Regions from separate parts of the Mesorhizobium sp. M0563 genome, predicted to be linked through region 3. Evidence: predicted binding sites of a transcription regulator. Region 3 holds the regulator's gene; each other region holds the start of a gene.
What was found. The regulator PhoB, encoded in region 3, activates phosphate uptake and scavenging genes when phosphate is short. The targets are predictions, from matches to a motif close to TGTCATNNANCTGTCAT.
Positions count from the first base shown of each region.

Region 1 (4,458 bases), on a different contig from region 3:
CGATCAGCACGCCGGTGGCGCACTGTTCCTCATGCGTCTTCGGCTGCCAGCCGGAATCCTTGAGCGCCTCGTCGGCGGCCGCGATCCCGTACAGGATGAAGTCGCCGATCTTGCGCAGTTCCTTCGGCTCGAGAACGGCTTCAGGATTGAAAGTGGCATTGGAGCCGTCACCGCGCGGAATGACGTGGGCGACCTTGCAGGCAAGGTCTTCCACCTCGAATTCGGTGATGCGCTTGGCTGCACTGCGGCCGGTCAGAAGCTCATTCCAGCTGTGCTCGAAGCCCATGCCGAACGGCGAAAGCAGCCCAAGGCCCGTGACGACGACACGCCTCATCGCAGGTCCTCCCCGGTGATGACTGCAAATAGCGTCAGGCCGAGGCCTTGTCGATGTATTTCACCGCATCGCCAACAGTCAGGATGGTCTCGGCCGCATCGTCGGGGATTTCGACGCCGAACTCTTCTTCGAACGCCATGACAAGTTCGACCGTGTCGAGGCTGTCCGCGCCCAGATCATCGATGAAGCTCGCCTGCTCCGTCACCTTGTCGGCATCGACGCCAAGGTGCTCGATGACAATCTTCTTGACGCGCTCTGCGGTGTCACTCATTTGGGCATCCTCGTCTTTTGGTTGTCTGTCTTCGTTAGCGGGCAGAATGCCGCTAATCAAGCTGAAAGATGGTCCTGCGGGAAACGCAGCGGAACAGGACCGGTTTTTGCCCGAACCGCCGGGTTGCGGGCGGCATTACACGAAAAATCCCGTGCATCCAAGACGGAATGAAGCGTTTTCCCAAGTGTTAGATCATTGCCATGCCGCCATTGACATGAACGGTCTGGCCGGTGACGTAGGCCGCCTCATTGGAAGCGAGGTAGGCGACGGCAGAGGCGACTTCGGCGCCCGTGCCCATGCGCCGCGTCGGGATCGCCGCCATGATCGCCTCTTTCTGCTTGTCGTTGAGCTTGTCGGTCATCGCCGATTCGATGAAGCCCGGGGCGACGCAGTTGACGGTTATATTGCGGGTGGCGATCTCCTGCGCCAGCGATTTGGAAAAGCCGATCATTCCGGCTTTGGAGGCGCAATAATTGGCCTGGCCGGGATTGCCGGTGACGCCGACCACTGAAGTGATGTTGATGATGCGGCCATGGCGGCGCCGCATCATCGGATGGGTAAGCTCGCGGGTCAGCCGGAACACGGCGGTCAAGTTGACCTCGATCACGCTATCCCAGTCGGCATCAGCCATGCGTACGAACAACCCGTCCTTCGTGATGCCGGCATTGTTGACGAGGATGTCGACGCCTTCGAGATCGGCCTCCGCCTTCTGGCCAAGCGCCTTGACCTCGTCGCGATTGGAAAGATTGGCCGGAAACAGCTTGACCCGGTCGCCCAGTTCGGCGGCCAGCGCCTCCAGTTTCTCGATACGCGTGCCGTGCAGGCCGACGATGGCGCCCTGGCCATGCAGTACGCGGGCGATCGCCTCGCCGATGCCCCCCGATGCGCCGGTGACGAGCGCCTTGCGGCCGGTCAATTCGAACATTTTTGTCTCCTGATCTGAGCGAACACCCTTCGCACGGAGCGGGGTCAAATCGCCAGTTGATTATGCAAGCGCCGCCAGCGCCGCCTCGACATCCGCCGCGGATCCGATTGCGCTGGTGGCAATATCGCGGTTAATGCGCCGCGCCAGCCCCGACAGAACCTTGCCGGCGCCTACTTCATATAGCGTCGCAACGCCATTCGCGCCGAACCACTCCACCGTTTCGCGCCAGCGCACGCGCCCGATCACTTGTTCGACGAGGCGGCGGGCGATCTCGTCGGGATCGCTCGTCGGGGTCACCGTAACATTGGAGACCAGCGGCACGGCCGGTGCACTCTTCGTCACGGCGGCCAGTGCCTCCCGCATGATCTCGGCCGCCGGCTTCATCAATGCCGAATGGAAGGGCGCCGAAACCTGCAGCATGAGCGCCCGCTTGGCGCCCTTCTCCGTGCATAGCTTCGCCGCCAGTTCGACCGCCGACCTGGCGCCGGAGATTACCAGCTGGCCGCCGCCATTATCATTGGCGATCTGGCAAACCAAGGCTTGCGCGGGATCTTTGGCCGCGCCTTGGGCAGCCTCTGCGCAGGCGGCTTCGACGTCGGCTTGTTCCAGCCCGATGATCGCCGCCATGGCGCCCTCGCCGGCCGGTACCGCCGCCTGCATGGCGTTACCCCGGATGCGCAACAGTCGGGCGGCGTCGGCGACCGAAACGAAACCGGCGGCCGCAAGTGCCGAATATTCGCCAAGCGAGTGGCCGGCGACATAGGTGACCTTGCCTTTCAGGGAGAAGCCGCGCGCCTCCAACGCCCGGATTGCGGCAAGCGACACCGCCATCAGCGCCGGCTGGGCATTGGCGGTCAGCGTCAGCGTCTCTTCCGGGCCTTCCCAGATAAGCTTCGATAGATTTTCGCCGAGCGCATCATCGACTTCCTCGAAGATCCGCCGCGATTCAACAAAGGTATCGGCAAGGTCCTTGCCCATGCTGACAGCCTGGCTGCCCTGCCCCGGAAAGGTGAATGCGATGGCCATCGGCGGCTCCCAGCTGCTGGTTCTCGTTGCCTGTGACGCAAGGCGTGCGGCCAAGTCAAGTCCAACCTTGACCGCGCAACGTCGGCCGAGTGCCTGTTTCGGCAGGCTTTTTGGCGATCACTCATGATGAAAACCGCTCACGATTTGTTTGCTGGCTCTTCTTATTTCCGCCACAGGCGCTAGCTTTGCGTGACAGTTCGATGACAGTCGAGTGACGCTTTTGTTGCGGGCCGGGGAACTATCGCAGTGGCAAAGACCAAGAAGAGCGCAGCCGAGGCCGCGCCACAGTTTCTCGAAGGCGATCCGGCCACCGGCTATCTGCCAGGGCGCAAATGGCCTGTCATCCGCTATGGCTTCATCAGCCTGTTGGCCGCGGCCATCCTGGTGTTCGCTATCGAATTGATCGTGCGCGGCAACTTTGCCGGCACCATCGACTTCTTTCTGCAGCCCTTCAAACCCGGCTGGACCACAATCATCATTTTTGCGTTGATCCTCATAGGGCTCGACGCCGTGCTCGGCCGCAGCCATCAGAGCCTGATGATCCTCGCGCCGCTGACGTTGTCGCTGGCGTTCGTCGGCCACCAGAAGTCGCTCTATCTCGGCGATCCGCTCTATCCGACCGATTTCCTCTATTCCCGGCAGATCGTGGCGCTGATGCCGCTCCTGGTACGCGATCGCCCGGGAACCGCCATTGCCCTGGCGATCGGCATCGTCGGCGGGCTGTCGCTTCTCGTCTATGGCTGGCGGCTATGGCGCCGCCGCGTTCCGGCGCTCAGCCACAAGGGCCGCCTTGCCCGGCTGACGCTGACAGTGCCGCTGATCGCCTTCTTCGTCTCCATCATGGACTATGCCACTTTCTCATGGACGCGCGACCGGCTGCAGATCATCCCGATCATGTGGGACCAGAAGGAAAACTATGCCTCGAACGGTTTTGCGCTCGCATTCGCGCTGAACGTCCCGATGGCCCATGTCTCGGCGCCGCCCGGCTATTCCGGCAAGGCGATCGAAGCGATCGGCAAACCGCAGGTGACGGTCTCGGTACCCGCCGAGAAGCCCGACATCATCGTCGTCATGAGCGAATCCTTCTGGGATCCGACCAAGCTGCCCGGCGTCACCATCACGCCCGACCCTATCCCCAATGTGCGGGCACTGCGCACGGGCTACATGTTCTCGCCCGAATTCGGCGGCATGACGGCCAACATCGAGTTCGAGGCCCTGACCGGCTTTTCCAACGCCTTCCTGCCGGCGGGCAGTATTCCTTACCAGCAATATGTGCGGACACCGACCCCGTCACTGGCGACCTTCCTGAAAAGTCAGGGCTATCGGGCACGCGCCATCCACCCCGGCACCAACTGGTTCTGGAACCGGGGAGCCGTCTATGCCGATTTCGGCTTCAACGACTTCAAGTCCGAGGAGACGTTGCCGCCCATGCAAAAACGCGGACCGCTCGCGTCGGACGCGGCGATGACCGACGAGATCATCCACGAGGCCGATACCAGCGCCGAGCCGGTGTTCTTTTTCGCCGTCAGCCTGCAGAACCACGGGCCGTATGAGCCGTATCGCTATAACAATCCGACCCATAAGGTGCAGGCGCCGATCAGCCAATGGGCGCGTGAATCGCTGTTGAGCTACGCCGAAGGCTCTTCCGACGCGGACCGCGGCCTCGAGCGGCTGATCGAATGGGCGAAGAAACGCCAGCGGCCGACGGTCATCGCCTTCTTCGGCGACCATCTGCCGCCGCTTGGGCCGGTCTACGTCGAGACCGGTTTCATGAAGGACAATGTCGCGCCGCGCAAGGAGGCGGCCGACCAGATGCTGCTGCATCACCAGACGCCGCTGATCGTCTGGTCGAACCGCAGCGGCCCGGCCGAGGATCTCGGCGCCGTCAGCCCAGCCTTCCTG
Region 1 covers NZ_JAMYQV010000025.1:20,248-24,705, forward strand. The annotation lists gene fabF (beta-ketoacyl-ACP synthase II) at 1-334, opposite strand, end outside; gene NKI50_RS25810 (acyl carrier protein) at 369-605, opposite strand; gene fabG (3-oxoacyl-[acyl-carrier-protein] reductase) at 793-1,530, opposite strand; gene fabD (ACP S-malonyltransferase) at 1,591-2,556, opposite strand; gene NKI50_RS25825 (LTA synthase family protein) at 2,803-4,458, shown strand, end outside.
Region 1: a site for PhoB is predicted at 2,746-2,762, ahead of NKI50_RS25825 (LTA synthase family protein). Genes of this name have one in related genera too.

Region 2 (4,458 bases), on a different contig from region 3:
GTCGGTGCCTTGATGAACTTCAGCTCCGGGCCGAAGGTCATGTCGAAACCATTCGGTCCGAATGTGCCTGAATGGATCGGACCCGAAACGAATTCCCAGAACGGATTGAAGTCCTGGAACTGCGCCTTGTCCGGATTGTAGTAATGCGCGGCCGTGTAATGCACGTCTGCGGTGAGCCAAACGGTATTGCTGATGCCCGCGTTCTTTATATAGCGAAGAAGGTGGGCAATTTCCAGCTCGCGCCCCTTGGCCGGGCCATTGTCGCCATTGCTGACTGCCTCGGCCCCGACCTTCTTGGTACCGTCATTCCAGACCACGAGGCCGAGCGGCATATCGGCGGCGATGATTTTCCACGTCGCGTTGGAATTTGCCAGCTCACGCTTCAACCACTTAATCTGCTGTTCGCCGAGGATGCGCGATTGCGGCGTCATCGTCTCCTGCATATCCGGGCCGTTGGGGCCGCGGTAGGAACGCATGTCGAGGAAGAACACATCGAGCAGCGGCCCATAAGCGATCTTGCGGTAGACGCGGCCCGGCTCCGACAGTTCGTAGCGGATCGTCGTCATCTCGTGGAAGGCGCGCGCAGCACGTGCCGCCAGCACATGGATCGATTTTTCGGTGTAGCGGTCGTCGGCGGTCAGGTCCTTCGAGTCCGACCAGTTGTTAAGCACCTCATGGTCGTCCCACTGATAGAAAGTCGGGCAGATGGCACTGAGCGCAAGAACGTTCTTGTCCATCAGGTTGTATTTCCACTGCGCCCGGTATTCGTCCAGCGTCTCGGCAACCTTGCGCTTTTCGTCGATCAGCACTGTGTTTTTCCACTTGTCGCCATTGGGCAGGTCGACCTCGTCCTTCATCGCACCATCGGCATAGACCGTATCGCCCGAATGCAGGAAGAAGTCGGGCGTGTGCTTGGCGATCGTGGCGTAGGTCTTCATGCCGGTCTCGTCGATGCCCCAGCCTTGGCCGGCGGTGTCGCCCGACCAGGCGAAACGAATGTCGCGCTTCGAGGCAGGTGCCGTGCGGAAGCGGCCGACGATCGGCTCCGAAACGGCGTTGATGTCGGCAAGATCGGCCGCCACCATGCGGTAGAAAATGTCCTGGTCGGAGGCGAGATCGGTAAGCAGCCGCTTCACCGTATAGTCGCTGGCCGGCGACGTATCGAGCGGCGCCAGGCGGACGGCATTGGCGAAATTTTCCGTCGACGACACTTCGAACATGACGCGCGACGGCCGGTCCGTGCGCGTCCAGACCATGCCGCTGGTCGCGTCGACATCGCCGGACTGAATGCCATGGGTGAAGGCCGGGCGCTGATTGGCGCGCGAGTAATAGGGAAGGGCGAGACCCGAGGCGCCGACCAGGCCAACGGCGCTGGCCGACGTGACGAAAGCGCGCCGCGTCATTGAAATCTTGTTCATGGCTGTCTCCTGGATGGCGTTGAACGTCGCCGCCAAGCTCCAGCTTCAATGTTTCAGGCACATTTCGAAACGATGAAGGTTTTCTGACATCAACAAGCGGGAAGGCTGGACCGCTCGGCGGCGAAGCTGCTGATCTCCCCCTTGCGGGTCCCTTGCGGGGGAGATGGCCGGCAGGCCAGAGGGGGGCGCTGTCCCGCCGACGTACAAATCAGAAAGAAATCAGACGGAGCAGCGGAGTTTGGGCAGAACATTGCGTAAAGTCGGAGGCTGGCGAACCTTCGCGCCCCCTCTGCCCTGCCGGGCATCTCCCCCGCGAGGGGGGAGATCGGCAATTTGGCCGACGGCATCTCTCCTGCAACGAGAAGCTATGCCGCCTGCGGTTCAGGATCGAACGCCGGGCGGCTGGTGTTGATCAGCAGCGAGATGCAGGCGGCGGCTATTGCCGTCATGCCGGCGATCAGGAAGGCAAGCTCGTAATTGCCCTGCAACTCACGCATAGTGCCACCGAAAAAGGCCGCTGTCGCTGCGCCGACTTGATGGCCGGCGACGATCCAGCCGAAGACGATCGGCCCGCTGCGGTCGCCGAACGCCTCGTTGGAAAGCCGCAGCGTCGGCGGCACTGTGGCGATCCAGTCCAGTCCGTAAAATACGGCGAAGATGATCAGGCTGGTCGCCGAGAAGCCGGAATAGGGCAGATAGATCAGCGACAGGCCGCGAATGCCGTAATAGATGCCGAGCAGCTTGCGCGGGTCGAAACGGTCGGTGAGCCAGCCCGACAGCGTCGTGCCAATAAGATCGAAGATACCCATCATCGAGAGCAGGCCCGCGGCCTGCACTTCGCCGATGCCCATATCGCCGCAAAAGGCGATCAGGTGCGTGCCGACCAACCCGTTGGTGGTGAAGCCGCAAACGAAGAAGGTGGCGAACAGGTACCAGAACACACGCGTACCGGCGGCGCGGCGCAACGTGCTCAGCGTATGCGCGAGGAAATTGCCTTGCGCGGCCGGCGGCGCGGGCGGCACATCGTCGAGCTCGGCGCCATAGCGGACCATGCCGATCGCGGCCGGACGCTCCGGTACCAGCATATAAACCAGCGGCACCAAGGCGGCGGTGGCCACGGCAATGGCAATAGCGACCGGCTTCCAGCCGCCAGACTGGGCGAGCGAGGCGAGCAGCGGCAGGAAGACCAGCAGCCCGGTGGCGCTGGACGCCGACATCAGTCCCATCACAAGGCCGCGATTGGTCTTGAACCAGCGGTTGACGATGGTGGCGCCGAGCACGGTGGCGACGGCGCCCGAGCTGATGCCGGAAAACACGCCCCAGGTGAGGAGCAGATGCCACGGCTTGGTCATCAGCAGGCTGAGCGCGGTCGATCCCGACATCAACAGCAGCGCGGCAAGCAAGGTGCGGCGCAGCCCGATCCGCTCCATCAGCGCCGCGGCAAACGGCCCAGTCAGGCCATAGAGGAAGATGCCGGTGGCCGCGGCCAGCGAGACGACGTCGCGCCGCCAGCCGAAACTATTCTCCAGCGGCAGCATCATGACTGCCGGCGCCGAACGCAGGCCCGCGGCGATCAGCAGGCAGAGGAAGATGACGGCGACCACGACGAAAGCGTAGCGCTGGCCAAACGGGCGGGATTGAGCTATCATGTTACTGACCGGTACGTTTCAGATGTGCGGAACATACGTACCGACCGGTAACATTGTCAACCAGGCAATCGGCAAACCAGACATGAAAAGCATTGAACCAACGATCAACGAGAATGGCGCACCGCTGCCTCGCGCCGCCGAACGGATTCTCCAGGTGGCGCGCGACCTGTTCTACCGGCAAGGCATCAGGGCGATCGGCGTCGACGAGATCGTACGGCGTGCCGGCGTCACCAAGCCAAGCCTCTACCGCAGCTTTCCGTCCAAGGATGAGTTGGCCGCATCCTATCTTCGGCACTATGACCTCGAATTCTGGGAGCGCTTCGACGAGGCGGTGAATGCCCATCCCGGCGATCCGCGCGCGCAGATCGTCGCCTTCCTGACGCGTGTCGGCAAGCGCACGCAAAGGCCCGACTATCGCGGCTGCGGCATGACCAATGCCGCGGTCGAATATCCCGAACACGGCCATCCGGCCCGCGTCGTGAGCGAGGCCAACAAGCAGGAATTGCGCCGGCGCCTGCGTGCTATGGCGGCGGCGATGGGCGCCGGCGACGCCGACACGCTGGGTGACGGGCTGCTGCTCCTGATCGAGGGAGCCTATATCAGCGGCCAGTTGTTCGGTGCCGGCGGACCGGCGCAGTCGGTGGCCCGCAACGCCGATCTTCTGATCGAGGCAAGCTTGAGGAAATAGCGTTCCGTTTACCAGGTCACTGTGAGCAGCCTGACTTCGTCTAGGCTGCTGCTGAATTTGACGGTACGCTGCGGCAGCCCGAACGGAGTTGTCCGCCATGCGCGCTCTTTTGATCCCGCTTGCCCTCGCCGGTTTCTGCCAGGCGGCCCGGGCTGGCGGCATATCCAGCGTCTATACCGATCTCGTCTGGGAGAAGGACTGCGTGACTTATGCCCAGGCGGAGGAAGGCGACGGCGACTGGGCCGACCTCGCCTGTTCGGGCTATGGCGGCTACCCGGTGATGGTTTCTTACGACGATGCGCGGGAATCGCTGTTCTACGGGTTTCCACCTGGCGACATGACCACGGTCTGGGAAAGCTTTTCCGGCCTCAACTCGGCTGGACCCAAAGTCGAGTGGCGTATCGAAACCAAGGGCGATATGGCCGTTCCTATCGCAGTCATCCATCGTCGCTCGATCAGCGATAGCGAGGGCGAGAACAAGTCGACGGAAGTGCTGATCGTCGCCAAGGTTGCCCAGCCTGGCGCCCACGAAGGCTGCACGATCGCTCTTGTGCTCGCCACCGGCAATCCCGCCGCCAACGATCAGGCGCGTAAGCTTGCCGACGAGAAGGCACGCACCTTCGCCTGCGGCAAGGACAAGCGTGTGATGCTGGGCAACACGCCCGATTTCGGCCGCGTCGATAACTGACTATTTGCGCCCGTC
Region 2 covers NZ_JAMYQV010000026.1:11,816-16,273, forward strand. The annotation lists gene NKI50_RS26270 (alkaline phosphatase D family protein) at 1-1,418, opposite strand, end outside; gene NKI50_RS26275 (MFS transporter) at 1,784-3,067, opposite strand; gene NKI50_RS26280 (TetR/AcrR family transcriptional regulator) at 3,150-3,755, shown strand; gene NKI50_RS26285 (hypothetical protein) at 3,853-4,443, shown strand.
Region 2: a site for PhoB is predicted at 1,491-1,507, ahead of NKI50_RS26270 (alkaline phosphatase D family protein). Genes of this name have one in related genera too.

Region 3 (4,458 bases):
CAGGAAACGCCGATGACCTTGTCCTTAGCCTGCGCCACCGACGCAAGCGCCAGCGTCATGGCGACACCCGCCAGAATGGCGGTCGTGAATTTCTTCATCATATCCTCCCTGCGCCGCGTACGGCGTGACCAATTGGCCCCAAAGGCCAGCTTAGAGGCGCTAATTTTTTCGAGCCTCGAAAAAATACTGGCCCGATCTCCCGCTGCTGTCAACATCGATTCTGATGGATTTTGATGTTGCTGCGAGTTTTTTCGAGCTTCGGAATAAACGATGACAGCGCCACCTGCATCTGACACTATTTGCCTCATCTGACACTATTTGTCGGCATTACCGACGGCTTCCGGTTCATGAGCGGCCGCGGCAAACCGGGAGGAAAGCAAAACGATGTCGGTCGGAATCCGCCATGACGATTTGCGCCGGCGCAACCGGGCGATGGTGATCTCGGCCGTGCGCCGGGCCGGCCAGCCATCGCGTACGGAGATCGCCGCAACCACCGGCCTCAGCCATTCGACCATATCGGCGATCTCCTCCGACCTGATACGGGAAGGCATCCTCGCCGAGAGCAAGGCAAGCGAACCCGTTTCGTTGAAACGCGGTCGTCCGCAGGTCGGCCTCGCCCTCAATCCGGAAGCGGCGGCGGTGCTGACCGTGGTGTTGTCGCTGAATTTCCTGTCGGCCGCCATCATCGACTATGCGGGGCAGGTGGTCGCCGAGGAACAGCGCCGGCTGGACACGCTGACCATGCCGCGCGACGAACTGATCCGCGAATGCATGGCCATCGTCCGGCGCCGGCTGGACGATCCAGATCTTGACGTCCGCAGTGTCGCCCGCATCGCCCTGGCGATTCAGGGAATTACCGACTCCCCTGCACGCGCCATGCTGTGGTCGCCGATCACGCCCCAGACGGACATCGCCTTTGCCGACATGCTGGAAGATGAATTCGGCATCCCGGCCACGGTGGAGAACGACTGCAATATGATGGCGGTGGCTTTGCGCTGGCGCGATCCGGATCGCTATCGCGACGACTTCATCGCCATCCTGCTTTCGCACGGCATCGGCATGGGGCTGGTGTTGAAGGGCGAGCTGTTCACCGGCACGCATTCCTCGGGCGGCGAGTTTGGCCACATGATCCATCGTCCGGGCGGCGCGCTCTGCCGTTGCGGGCGGCGCGGCTGCATCGAGGCCTATGCCGGCAATTACGCCATCTGGCGCAACGCCACGCAGATGAGCGAAGACAGCCAACCGGTCGCCGACGTCAGCGACGCCGACATGCGCGCGCTGGCGGTTCGGGCGCGCGAGAAGGACGGGCCGGAACGCGATGCCTACCGCAAGGCCGGCGAAGCGCTGGGTTTCGGTCTCGGCTCGCTGTTCGCGCTGATCGATCCGGCACCGGTCGCAATGGTCGGCGCCAGTGCCGCCGCCTTTGATCTGATCGAGCCGGCCTTGCGGAAGGCCATCGCCCAGACCGCCGGCGGCCAGCATTCGGGCTCGATCTCCTTCGATACCGAGCCGAACGAATTGCCGCTGATCCGCGAAGGCTGTGCAATGCGGGCGTTAAGCTTCGTCGACCAGCAGATTTTCGCGCCGGGCGCGCAAATGAGGCCCGGCGTCAGAAAGAACGTAGCCTGACTGGGCGGGTCAATCTTCCCTGATCGCGTAGCCGGCACCGCGGATGGTGCGGATGACATCAGGCATGCGGCCGTTGTTGACGGCTTTGCGCAGCCGCCCGACATGCACGTCGACGGTGCGTTCGTCGATATAGATCGTCTCGCCCCAGACATTATCGAGTAACTGGCTGCGCGAGAAGACGCGGCCCGGATGCCGCATCATGAATTCGAGCAACCGGAATTCGGTCGGCCCGAGCCGGATCTCGGTCTTCTTGCGATACACCCTGTGCGATTCGCGATCGAGCACGATGTCGCCGACCTTCAGCACGCTGGACAGCACTTCCGGCTTGGCGCGGCGCAGCAGCGCCTTGACCCTGGCCATGAATTCCGGTGTCGAAAACGGTTTGACCAGATAGTCGTCGGCGCCGGTCGAAAGACCGCGTACCCGGTCGCTCTCCTCGCCGCGCGCGGTCAGCATGATGATCGGCAGCCGTTCGGTTTCGGGGCGCACCCGCAACCGGCGGCAGAGCTCGATGCCGGAAACCGCTGGTATCATCCAGTCGAGCACCAGAAGATCGGGCACATTCTCCTGCAAACGGATCTCGGCTTCGTCGCCGCGTGTCACCACCTCGACCTGGTAGCCTTCGGATTCGAGATTGTAGCGGAGCAGCACACCCAACGGCTCCTCGTCCTCCACCACCATTATGCGTGGTGCGATCATCGGCTGGGCACCCCCATCATGTCGCCGGTGCGGACATTGTCGTTTCGTCTTGCTTCGGACGATTGACCGGCAATTGCTCGCCGGTCAGCACATAATACGCATTTTCGGCGATGTTGGTGACATGGTCGCCGATCCGCTCCAGATTCTTGGCGCAGAACAGCAGATGCGTGCAAGCGGTGATGTTGCGCGGGTCTTCCATCATGTAGGTCAACAGTTCGCGGAACACCGACGTATATTTGACGTCGATGCGCTCGTCGGCGGCGCGTAGCTTGGCCAACGCGGCCGCATCGCCTGCAGCATACTCCTCGATGACGCCCTGCACCTGGATGAGCACCAGCTGCGCCATCGCATCGATGGAATGCGATAGGTCGCGCGGTGTGACGCTAAGGCCGACCGCACTCACACGCTTGGCGATATTCTTGGCAAGGTCGCCGATGCGTTCGAGATCGCCGGCCATGCGGATCGCCCCGACGACATGGCGCAGATCGTGGGCCATCGGCTGGCGCTTGGCGATCAGGGTGATGGCGCGGTCGTCCAGTTCGCGTTGACGCGCATCCATGATGGCATCGTCGGAAACGACGCGTTGCGCCAGCACGTTGTCAGAATTCAACAGGGCCTTGGTCGCCCCGCCGACCATCGAACCGGCGAGGTCGGCCATGTCGCGGATCAGCTTGCTGATCTGCTCGAGATCCTCGTCGAAAGAAGCGACTGTGTGTTCGCCCATGGTCCTGTCCTCATATGCGTGATCGGAACGGCTCAGCCGAAGCGGCCGGTGATGTAATCCTGCGTGCGCTTCTCGCGGGGCGACGTGAAGATCTTCTCGGTCCGGTCGAACTCTACCAGTTCACCCAGATACATGAAGGCGGTCTGGCGCGATACGCGCGCCGCCTGCTGCATGTTGTGGGTGACGATGACGATCGTGTAGTCGGCTTGCAATTCGTCGATCAGTTCCTCGATCTTGGCGGTCGACAGCGGGTCGAGTGCCGAAGCCGGCTCGTCGAGCAGAATGACTTCCGGCTTCACCGCCACGGTGCGGGCAATACAAAGCCGCTGCTGCTGGCCGCCTGACAGGCTCAAGCCGCTGGCGTTGAGCTTGTCCTTGACCTCGCCCCACAGCGCGGCCCGCTTCAACGCTTGTTCGACGCGGCCGTCCATTTCGGACTTGCCCAGATTCTCATAAAGCCTGACGCCGAAGGCGATGTTCTCGTAGATCGACATCGGGAACGGCGTCGGCTTCTGGAACACCATGCCGATCTTGGTCCTCAGGAGATTGAGGTCCTGCGAGCGGTCGAGAATGTTCTTGCCGTCGAGCAGCACCTGGCCCTCGGCTGTCTGCTTCGGGTAGAGTTCGTAGATGCGGTTGAACACACGCAGCAGCGTCGATTTCCCGCAGCCCGAAGGGCCGATGAAGGCAGTGACGCTGCGCTCGGGCAGCGACAAGGTGATGTCCTTCAACGCCTTGCTCTGGCCGTAGTAGAAGTTGAGGTTCTTGACCTCGATCTTCGTCTTCTCGGCGACCGTCTCGGTCATCGTCATGTCCGCGGACAACATCTGTGTCATCTGTCCTCTCTGCGTCCGGTAAGGCTGCGGGCGAGGATGCTCAAGCCCAGAACCGTCAGGGTGATTATGAGTGCGCCGGTCCACGCCAGTTGCTGCCATTCCTCGTAAGGGCTGAGAGCGAACTGGAAGATGGTCACCGGCACGCTGGCCATCGGCGCGTTGATATTGCTGCTCCAGAACTGGTTGTTGAGCGCGGTGAAGAGCAGCGGCGCCGTCTCGCCGGAAATGCGTGCTATCGCCAGCAATATGCCGGTGACGATGCCGGACAATGCGGCGCGGTAGGCGACCGAACGGATCACCACCCAGCGCGGCGCGCCGATCGCGGCGCCGGCTTCACGCAACGCGTTCGGCACCAGGTTGAGCATGTCTTCAGTGGTGCGCACGACCACCGGAATGACCAGGATGGCAAGCGCAACGGCGCCGGCTATGGCCGAGAAATGCCCCATTGGCCGCACCATCAACTCATAGACGAACAAGCCGATGATGATCGACGGCGCCGACAACAGGATGTCGTTGATGAAGCGCACGACGGTGGTGATGCGCGAGAAACGCCCATATTCGGCCATGTAG
Region 3 covers NZ_JAMYQV010000010.1:56,494-60,951, forward strand. The annotation lists gene xylF (D-xylose ABC transporter substrate-binding protein) at 1-98, opposite strand, end outside; gene NKI50_RS14950 (ROK family protein) at 385-1,629, shown strand; gene phoB (phosphate regulon transcriptional regulator PhoB) at 1,639-2,328, opposite strand; gene phoU (phosphate signaling complex protein PhoU) at 2,345-3,052, opposite strand; gene pstB (phosphate ABC transporter ATP-binding protein PstB) at 3,085-3,888, opposite strand; gene pstA (phosphate ABC transporter permease PstA) at 3,885-4,458, opposite strand, start outside.